DNA from 3 places in the Sphingosinicella wutangchuni genome. Region 1 is predicted to be linked to each of the others. Evidence: predicted binding sites of a transcription regulator. Region 1 holds the regulator's gene; each other region holds the start of a gene.

Region 1 (3,269 bases):
CGGCGGTCGAGGTGGTTCGCAACGACGCGCTTTCCGCCGAGGAAGCGCTGGCGAGCGGGGCCGAGGCGTTCCTGATCTCGCCTGGCCCCGGAACGCCCGACGAAGCCGGCCTGTCGCTGGACCTGGTCGCGCTTTGCGCCGAGGCGCGGCGGCCTTTGCTCGGCGTCTGCCTTGGCCACCAGGCGATCGGCCAGCATTTCGGCGCCCGCGTCGTGCGCGCGGGCCGGGTGATGCACGGCAAGACCTGCCCGGTGACCCATGACGGCAGCGGGGTCTTCGCCGGCCTGCCCTCGCCCTTCACCGCCACGCGCTACCATTCGCTCGTCGTCGCGGCGGACGGCCTGTCCGATATGCTGGCGGTCAACGCAACCGCCGACGACGCGACCGTGCAGGGCCTGCGCCACCGCGACCTTCCCATCCACGGCGTGCAATTCCACCCGGAAAGCATCGCGAGCGAGTATGGCCACCGTCTGCTGGCCAATTTCCTGCGAGTGGCGGGAATCCCCGTGGCGGCCGGCTCCTAAAAGCCGTTCGCGGCGGCCTCGTTCTGCGCCTCGCGCCGGCCAAAGCCGGCTATTTCGTCCGCTTCCTTGGCGTGCCGTTCCTGCGCCGAATAGACTTCGGGAGCCTTGTCCCGCGCCGTGCGCTGGCCGCCCATACCCCAGAAGACGGCGATGATCGCGATCACGATCATGATCAGCCACGTGCGCTTCATTTCGAAGAAGGATCCGGTGCCCGCCGGGCGGATATTTTCGTCCTCGTCGTCCATCGCCTGTCTCTCCCCCGCGGGTGGCTGAACCGTGACTGTCGCCAATCTACCGGAAACCGCGCCCGTTAGAAAGCGCCGCCCGTCCAGTCATATCAAGGGGTTGCAAAGCGGCACGGGACGCGTTCCTCACCTCGCTTGACAGATTTCGGAACGTTGCCTACACGTTCTCTATACGTTCCAGGGAGCCGGACCATGCTGACGAAGAAGCAACATGAGCTGCTTTGCTACATCCACGATCATCTCGCCGATACGGGGGTCTCGCCCTCGTTCGAGGAGATGAAGGAGGCGCTGGAGCTCAAATCCAAGTCCGGCGTTCACCGCCTTATCTCGGCGCTCGAGGAGCGCGGCTTCATCCGCCGCCTGCCCAACCGGGCGCGCGCCCTGGAGGTGGTCAAGATGCCCGAGGGCGCCGGCAAGGCCGCGGCCAAGCCGTCCGTCCAGCTCCCGCAGCCGGCCAACAGCAACGACATCATCGAGCTGCCCCTGCACGGGCGGATCGCCGCCGGCACGCCCATTGAGGCTCTGCAGGGCACCGAGAGCCTCGCCGTTCCCGCCGCCCTGCTCGGCCCGGGCGAGCATTATGCGCTCGAAGTGGCTGGCGATTCGATGGTCGACGAGGGCATTCTCGACGGCGATTACGCCCTTATCCGCAAGACCGACGTCGCCCGCGACGGCGAGATCGTGGTGGCGCTGATCAACAATGAGGAAGCGACGCTCAAGACCTTCCGCCGCGAAGGCTCGATGGTCCGCCTCGATCCCGCCAACCGCAATTACGACCCGCAGCGCTATCGCCCCGAACAGGTCGTGGTTCAGGGCAAATTGTCCGGACTGCTGCGCCGCTATTGATCGGCCGATTGCGGTTTTCCAACCCTATCCATGGAGGCTGCGATGGCACGCCTGAATTATGTCGAACTTCCCGTCGCCGCGATCGGCCCGGCCAAGGATTTTTACGAGCGCGCGTTCGGCTGGGGGCTGACCGAGTTCGGGCCGACCTATGCCGCGACGATGACCGGCGACACCGATATCGGCCTGCAGGCGGACGCGGCCGAGGCGACCAAGGCGCCGCTGCCGGTGATCGACGTCGACGACCTCGAAGCCACCCTCGCCGCGGTCGAGCAGGCCGGCGGCCGGATCGTGCAGCCGATCTTCGCCTTTCCTGGCGGCCGGCGCTTCCATTTCCTCGACCCGTCCGGCAACGAACTGGCGGCCGTCAAAGGCGACTAGCACTCCCCCGCCGAGACGCTTTTGCCATCCGCTGGGGTCGTGCACCGCGGCATGACCCGCCGGTTCGGCCAAGCGCCGCAAATGCGCGACAAAACACACCTTTTCGGCCCGGATCGGGCGACTGCGACCGGAACCCCTCGATAGCGACCTCGTTATCGCGAGGCATGTGCAGGACATGCCGAGCAGTACGTGTTCGTACGGAGGGAATCACAAATGTTGAAACGGACTTTGGCGGCGGTCGCCGCAATGGGCCTGATGGTCTCACCGGCGGTGGCGAGCAACGCCGCCCCCGCAGCTTCCATTCAGCCGCAGTCTGAATCGCTCGGCGCCGCGGGCGAAAGCAGCCTCAATGGGGGCAGCGGCCACATCATGGCATTCCTGCTGGGCGGGGTCATTCTCGCCGGTTTCATCCTGGCCGCGCTTGAGCATGACGACGACGACGAGGACTTCCCGGTCAGCCCCTGATCCTTCTTCCCTGAAGCGACAGTGACGCCCCGGCATCTCATGGTGCCGGGGCGTTCTGCGTTCAGGCGGCCAGCGGGAGCGGGCGCAGGCGGATCTGCGGGTTGCTGGCGACCGGCATATTCTCGAGCCGGTGCATCTGCAGCGTGAAGGCGTTGGCCCGCAGCTCGTGCGCACGGCGCTTATCGGGCGCATCGGCGCGGCGGGCGGCGCGCAGCTCTTCGATCACGAGCCGGGTATAATATTGCAGGTCGGTTTCCATGGCGATTCTCCCCACGTGAATCTGTGTCCGCCCCTCCTAATCGGCAGAAAGTAGCTCAAGCCATCTGTTCGACGACGGCGGCCCATGGCTCGACCGGCTGGGAAAGCCCGCGACGAACGACGCGGGACCGGCGACGAAGGCGTTCAGGGCGCCGCGGCCCAGGGGTGACGGCCGACCCGATCGGCCACCGTCGCCACGCGGCCGACCTCGCCGAGCGTGAAGGCCAGGCCGCCGGTGCGCCGCAGCAAAGTGCGATCCGCCTTGAGCCAGCGCGGGCGGCAGGTGCGCGGCAGGCGCCGGTCGCTCACGACGATATCGGCCTCGGCGCAGGCGTGGACCAGCGCCTCGATCGGCACCATGTCCCGGCTGCGTGTTGCGAGCAGGCGCCAGCGGCGCCCTTCCCGGCCGAGGTCGGCAATGCACAGATCCCGGCTGCAGGCGGCGACCGGAAGGCGATCGAGCTCCAGCGGCTCGGCTTGCGAGGCCGAGGTTTCGGCGAGCAGATCGCGGACATAATCGCCGGCGCGCGGCCGCAGGATGGCGAGCGTGCCC
Region 2 (3,269 bases), 1.5 Mb from region 1:
TTCGCCACCTCGGCAATCTGCTCGGGCGTGCCGGTGAGGCCGACCAGCCGGGGATGGAAGGCCGACACGAACTCCTTCACCACCGGCGGCGTGTCGCGCTCGGGGTCGACGCTGATGAAGATCGGCTGGACCTTGGCCGCGATCGCCGGGTCGCTCTTTTCGAGCTGGCGGAAGCCCTGTCCGATCACCTGGAGATCGACCGGGCACACGTCCGGGCAGTAAGTGAAGCCGAAATAGACGAGTCGGTAGCGGCCGTCGAAATCCGTGTCGGAGACCTGCTTGCCGTCCTGGTCGGTCAGCGTGAACGGCCCCCCGAGCGACGCTCCGGCCAGCGGCGGCGTCTCTTCCGCCTTGGGACCGCAGGCGCCGAGCAGCAGTGTCAGGAGGAGGGCGAGCGAAGCGAGAAAGCGGCGTTCATTCATGGCGCGGCCAGCCTTGCTTTGCTACAGGCCGACAATCAAGCTGGTACTGAGGCGGGGTAGAAATCGTGATCCGGATATCCAAAGCGTTGTTCGCGGCCGCCGCGCTGGCCCTGGTTGCCGCACCGGCGGCGGCGCAGCAGCTCACGTCGGACGGTTTCGCCCTGATGGAGGCGGTCAAGAAGCGGGACGGCGACAAGGTCACCAATCTGCTGTCGAAGCCCTCGACCACGATCATCAACACCCGCGACCATGCCAGCGGCGACTCCGTCCTCCACGTCGTCACCCGCGAGCGCGACCTCACCTGGCTCCGCTTCCTCGTCGGCAAGGGTGCACGCGTCGACAGCGAGAATCGCGAGGGCAACACCGCGCTTTCGCTGGCGGCGCAGATCGGCTGGGCCGAAGGCGCCGAATTCCTGCTCGCCCGCAAGGCATCGCCCAACGCTGCCAACAAGCGCGGCGAGACGCCGCTGATCCTCGCGGTGCTGAATCGCGACGTGCCGATGGTGCGGCTGCTTCTGGCGCGCGGCGCCGATCCGCGCAAGGCCGACAGCAGCACCGGCTATTCCGCGATCGATTATGCCAAGCGCGATCCGCGCGCGGCCAGCATCGTGAAGCTGCTCGAGACCCCGGCCAAGCCCGCCAAGGCAGTCTCCGGCCCCGTCCTCTAGTCGAGGCCGGCCAGCCCGGGATCGATTCCGCCTACCAGTCGGCGCGCCGCCCGGCGGGCGAAACGCAACGTCTCCGCCTTGCGCCGGGCCGCGGCGAGCTGGCGCATCGGCGCATCGCGGACCACCGCCGCATCGTAGCGATCGGCGACGATCAGCCCCGACACGTCGGGGCCCTGCGCTTCGCCTTCGAGCAAGGCGAGATCGAAGCCGGCCGGCACGGCCCAGAAGAATCGGTCGCAATAATCGAGATAGTCGCGCCACTTCTGGTCGCCGAGCAGGTCCGCCTTGGACACCTTGATCTCGACGATCGTCAGAAGCCCCTTGCCGCACACGGCCATCAAGTCCGCACGCCGGCCGTTGGGCAGCGGCACTTCGCAGAGTCCGAACAGGTCTTGGCGGAAGAACAGCCGCGTCACCCCGCGCGCGACATCCTGCGCAATGAGCGGCGAATCGGCGAAGCAGCCGTCGAGACTCGGGAGGGAAGCCATCGCCTGACGCTAGAATGAAAAGGGAACAGGATAAAGGGACGGGCACGAAAAAGCCCGCCCTCCAACCGGAGAGCGGGCCATTTCCCGGCGCTTTAAGCGATCAGCGGTAGAAGATGTGGTTGCCCACCGCGGCGACGCGCTTCAGGCCGCGCCACGACGGACGGACGCGGGTCGCATGGAAGAACATCGCATTCTCGGCCTTGCTCTCGGCGAGTTCCTCGCGGGCGATATGGGCGATCGCCACGGCCTTGCGCCACGCCTCGGTGCCGCTCGGCGCGTCGGGGATGCGGCCGCCGCGCACGAACGAGAACTGGCCGCGCTGGCGGACGACGCCGCAGAGGGTGGAGGGATAGCGGCCGGATTCGGCGCGGTTGATCACGACCTCGGCGACGGCGAGCTGGCCCTCGAGCGGCTCGCCCTTCGATTCGAAATAGACGGCCTCGGCGAGGCACTCATGCTCGGCGTCGGCGACCTTAGAACGCGCATGTTCCCCGACCAGTTCGCGCAGCGAGCGCGACTTTGGCGCGGGCTCGGGGGCGATGACGGGCTCGTCGACGGTGGCGACGGCGTGATCGGGAACGGAAGTGGAAAAGTCGACCTGCTGCGCCCGGATTGCCGGCGTCTCCATTCTCGCCGAAGCGAGGGTGGCGCCGTCCAGATCGGCGGCGGCATGGTCAATGTAGCGAACGGCGTTGGCCGTATCGGTTTCGGGAGCCATCGAGGTGTCGGCGTAGGCCGCACCCGCGGCCAACGTCATAGCTGCCCCGGCAATGCCGGTGGCGCGAATGTATCGAAGCATCAAGTCTCTGGACTGTGCGGTTCTCGGACCTTCAGGCGCTCAGAAAAAACCCGCCCTGGGTCGTCCCCCCGTCTCGCTGTGGCCACGACGCCGAACCCCTGGCGTCTTGTGCGGCCCCCCGCTCGAAAAGTGATGGGCGCGTAATGATATCGCGCCGCCAGAGGGTCAACAAAAATCGATCATTTCAGCGGCGAACCGTTCCCACGATGGGACGTCCAGTTCCAAAATCCAGACGTCGGGATCGAATCCGCGCCGCTTTTCGAGGAACTTCTGGACGGCGGCGGGGTTACCCGCCACCGCCTCGCGCCAGGCATAGCGGCCGTCGCCTTGCAGAATCCTCTCGAGGACGCGCGGATCGCCGCCGCGCTCGACCAGGACCACGATGATCGAACCGGCGGTCGCATCGCCCTTCGACAGGACCGCGGCAAATCCGCCTTCGGCCTCCGCCTTGCGCGCCAGGCCGGTGATCAGCACCGACGCCGCGAGACGGGCCTGCGTCATTCGGCGCGGTAGCCGTCGAGGCCGGACAGAGGGATGTGCGAGCGCATGAACGTGCCGGTTCCGCGCGCCGCCTCTTCCCCGCTGGAATCGATCAGGCGCGCGTCGGCGACATAGACCCGGCGCTTGCCACTGGCCCAGCGCCCCTCTGCCACGACCGGTCCGGCCTTCAGCGGGCGCGTGAACAGCAGGTTGAAAGCCGTGGTCAGCAGGAAGCGGTCGGTGACGAGGCTGTTGCAGGCATAGAAAGCGGCGTCGTCGAGCATCTTGAAATAGATGGTGCCGTGGGCGGCGCCGGCGGCGTGATAGACCCTCTCCTCGACCTCGAAGCGGATCCGCGCAAAGCCCTCGTCGACGATCTCGAGCTCGCTCTGGAACAGACGATTGACCGGGG
Region 3 (3,269 bases), 240 kb from region 1:
ACGCGCGGTCTCGGCGAAGCGGCGGTGATCCTCTCGCTCAAGGACAATAGCGAGGCCGACCGATTGAAGCGCCAGGTCGCCCAGGCGACCAAGATGCAGGCGGTCGGCCAGCTCGCCGGCGGCGTCGCCCACGACTTCAACAACATCCTGACCGCGATCCTGGGCTATTGCGACCTCATGCTGATGCGCCACACGCCCGGCGACAGCGACTATGACGACATCCAGCAGATCCGCTCCAACTCGAACCGCGCGGCCGGCCTGACGCGGCAATTGCTCGCTTTCTCGCGCCAGCAGACCTTGCGGCCGCAGGTGCTGCAGCTGCCCGACGTCATCGCCGAAGTGTCCAACCTTCTGAAGCGCCTGCTCGGGGAAACCGTGACCCTTCAGGTGAAGCACGGCCGCAACCTCGGCGCCGTCCGCGCCGACCCGGGCCAGCTCGAGCAGGTGATCGTCAACCTCGCGGTGAATGCGCGCGACGCCATGCCCGGCGGCGGCACGCTGACGCTGCAGACCTTTGCCGTATCCGCCGACGAGGCGCGCAAGATCGGCAGCGATATCCTGCCCGTCGCCGAATATACCGCGCTGCGCGTCGGCGACACCGGCACGGGCATTCCTTCCGGCCTGCTCGGCAAGATCTTCGAGCCCTTCTTCACCACCAAGGAGATCGGCAAGGGCACCGGCCTCGGCCTTTCCACGGTCTACGGCATCGTCAAGCAATCGGGCGGCTTCATCTTCGCCGAATCCGAGGAAGGGCAGGGGACGGCCTTCACCATCTACCTGCCGGTCCACCATGCCGAGGCGGCGCCGGCGCGCTCGCTCAGGAAGGAGACCGCCGGCGAGCTTTGGGGCACGGGCACGATCCTCCTGGTCGAGGACGAGGCGATGGTCCGCGCCGTCGCCGAACGCGCGCTCACCCGCCACGGCTATACCGTGCTGACCGCCGAGAATGGTGAGGCTGCGCTCGAGATCCTTGCCCGCGAAGGCGGGGTCGACCTGATGATCTCCGACGTCGTCATGCCGACGATGGATGGGCCGACGACCGTGCGCGAGGCGCGCAAAAGCCATCCCGACCTGCCGATTCTGTTCATCTCCGGCTATGCCGAGGAACAGCTGCGCAAGTCGATCGACCTCGAGCGCGTGGCCTTCCTGGCCAAGCCCTTTTCGGTCCAGAAACTCGCCGAAGCCGCGCGCGACGCACTGGCGGCGAAATAATTCTTTTGATTTTCGCGGGGATGGCCTTAGTTCTCGGGTCATGCCTGATAGTCGCGTTATTCTCATCGTCGAAGACGAACCCCTGATCGCAATGATGCTGGAGGACTTCCTCGATTCTCTCGGGCACAAGGTGGCCGGCATCTGCGAGACGGTCGCGGACGCGCTCGCCGCGGTCGACGAGGGCGGCTTCGATGTCGCGATCATCGACGTCCATTTGAAGAATGGCGAGCATGTCTGGCCGGTCGCGGACCGGCTCGAGGAGCGGAACATCCCGTTCATCCTCGCCACCGGTGGCCATATCGAGCCGCCGCCCGCGCGGCACGCCGACACCCCGGTCCTCGCCAAGCCCTACACGATCGACGCGATCGAACCGGCCCTGCTGGCTGCCACCAAGCAAAAGGCCTGAGGCCGCATCCGCATCGGATGTAATCGGCCGTTCTGTTTCCCTCTTGTTCCTGCGGAACAAAGCGTGTACGGCGCAGTCATGCGTTGAATGGCCGACGCGGACACCATAGGGAAGGGCTTGACCATGGCAGCATCGCTGAAAGTCGTTGGATCCGACAGGAATTCTGAGAATATGGACAAGCAAAAAGCCCTCGACGCCGCGCTGGCGCAGATCGACCGCGCCTTCGGCAAGGGGTCCGCAATGAAATTGGGGTCGCGCGAAGCGATCCAGATCGAAGCCATTTCCACGGGCTCGCTGGGCCTCGACATCGCGCTCGGCATCGGCGGCCTGCCGCGCGGCCGCGTGGTCGAGGTCTACGGGCCGGAAAGCTCGGGCAAGACCACGCTCGCGCTCCACGTCATCGCCGAGGCGCAGCGCAATGGCGGCACCGCCGCGTTCGTCGACGCCGAGCATGCGCTCGACCCGGTCTATGCCCGGAAACTGGGCGTCGACATCGACGAACTGATCGTGTCGCAGCCCGACACCGGCGAGCAGGCACTCGAGATCACCGACACCCTGGTCCGTTCGAACGCGATCGACGTTCTCGTCGTCGATTCGGTCGCAGCTTTGGTGCCGCGCGCCGAGATCGAGGGCGAGATGGGCGACAGCCATGTCGGCCTGCAGGCGCGCCTGATGAGCCAGTCGCTGCGCAAGCTCACCGGCTCGATCTCCAAGTCCAAATGCATCGTCATCTTCATCAACCAGCTGCGCATGAAGATCGGCGTGATGTACGGCAATCCCGAGACGACGACGGGCGGCAACGCGCTCAAATTCTACGCCTCGGTCCGCCTCGACATCCGCCGCACCGGCCAGATCAAGGATCGCGACGATATCGTCGGCAACACGACCCGCGTGAAGGTGGTGAAGAACAAGGTCGCGCCGCCGTTCAAGCAGGTCGAGTTCGACATCATGTATGGCGAGGGCATCTCCAAGATCGGCGAGATCCTGGATCTCGGCGTCAAGGCCGGCATCGTCGAGAAATCCGGCGCCTGGTTCAGCTATGACAGCGTCCGCATCGGCCAGGGCCGCGAGAACGCCAAGACGTTCCTCAAGGAGAATACCGAGCTGTGTGCCAAGCTCGAGGCGGCGATCCGCGGCAAGACCGATGAAGTCGCCGAGGCGCTGATGACCGGCCCGGACGCCGACGACGACGTCTGAGCCATTTCGGCTTCTCAGCTTTCCAAAAGGGGTCGGGCGGTGCCTGGCCCCTTTTTTATGTCGTGACCGCGGGCGGCCGGTTGGCCCAATAGGCTGTCGCCAGCGCCAGCGCGCCGCACAGGGCGAAGCCGGCGAGGAGCGGGGCCGTCGTGCCGTCAAACGCCTGGCCGATCGCGAGCCCGATCAACGCCCCGCCGATCGTGCTGATCAGGCCCTGGACGGCGGAGGCGGTGCCTGCGACATGGCCAAGCGGCTCCATCGCCAGCGCGCTGGCGTTGGCGCCGACCAGCCCGAAACAGGCCATGGTCAGCGCCTGCAGCACGACGAAGCTCCAGATCGTCTCGCCGAAGAACGCGCCTGCGGCGAAGTGGAACAGCGCCGTGACGCTGAACGCCGCCAGCGCCGCTAGCAGGATCCGCCGCGAGCCGAGCCGCATCACGAGCCTCGAATTGGC

The links. The regulator LexA, encoded in region 1, represses DNA repair genes until DNA is damaged. The targets are predictions, from matches to a motif close to GTTCCNCNCTTGTTCT.
Region 2: the regulator LexA is predicted to act here: its motif matches at 1,590-1,605, upstream of SH591_RS09600 (MmcB family DNA repair protein).
Region 3: the regulator LexA is predicted to act here: its motif matches at 1,653-1,668, upstream of recA (recombinase RecA).

Annotation. Positions count from the first base shown of each region.
Region 1 is NZ_CP141588.1:65,243-68,511, reverse strand. Features, by position in the region: gene SH591_RS00380 (anthranilate synthase component II) at 1-524, shown strand, start outside; gene SH591_RS00375 (hypothetical protein) at 521-769, opposite strand; gene lexA (transcriptional repressor LexA) at 962-1,615, shown strand; gene SH591_RS00365 (VOC family protein) at 1,658-1,993, shown strand; gene SH591_RS00360 (hypothetical protein) at 2,207-2,458, shown strand; gene SH591_RS00355 (hypothetical protein) at 2,520-2,717, opposite strand; gene SH591_RS00350 (ComEC/Rec2 family competence protein) at 2,861-3,269, opposite strand, start outside.
Region 2 is NZ_CP141588.1:1,880,084-1,883,352, reverse strand. Features, by position in the region: gene SH591_RS09610 (SCO family protein) at 1-422, opposite strand, end outside; gene SH591_RS09605 (ankyrin repeat domain-containing protein) at 488-1,090, shown strand; gene SH591_RS09600 (MmcB family DNA repair protein) at 1,087-1,578, opposite strand; gene SH591_RS09595 (cell wall hydrolase) at 1,679-2,335, opposite strand; gene SH591_RS09590 (DUF1491 family protein) at 2,543-2,878, opposite strand; gene SH591_RS09585 (PaaI family thioesterase) at 2,875-3,269, opposite strand, start outside.
Region 3 is NZ_CP141588.1:300,549-303,817, reverse strand. Features, by position in the region: gene SH591_RS01565 (hybrid sensor histidine kinase/response regulator) at 1-1,212, shown strand, start outside; gene SH591_RS01560 (response regulator) at 1,253-1,618, shown strand; gene recA (recombinase RecA) at 1,742-2,815, shown strand; gene SH591_RS01550 (multidrug effflux MFS transporter) at 2,871-3,269, opposite strand, start outside.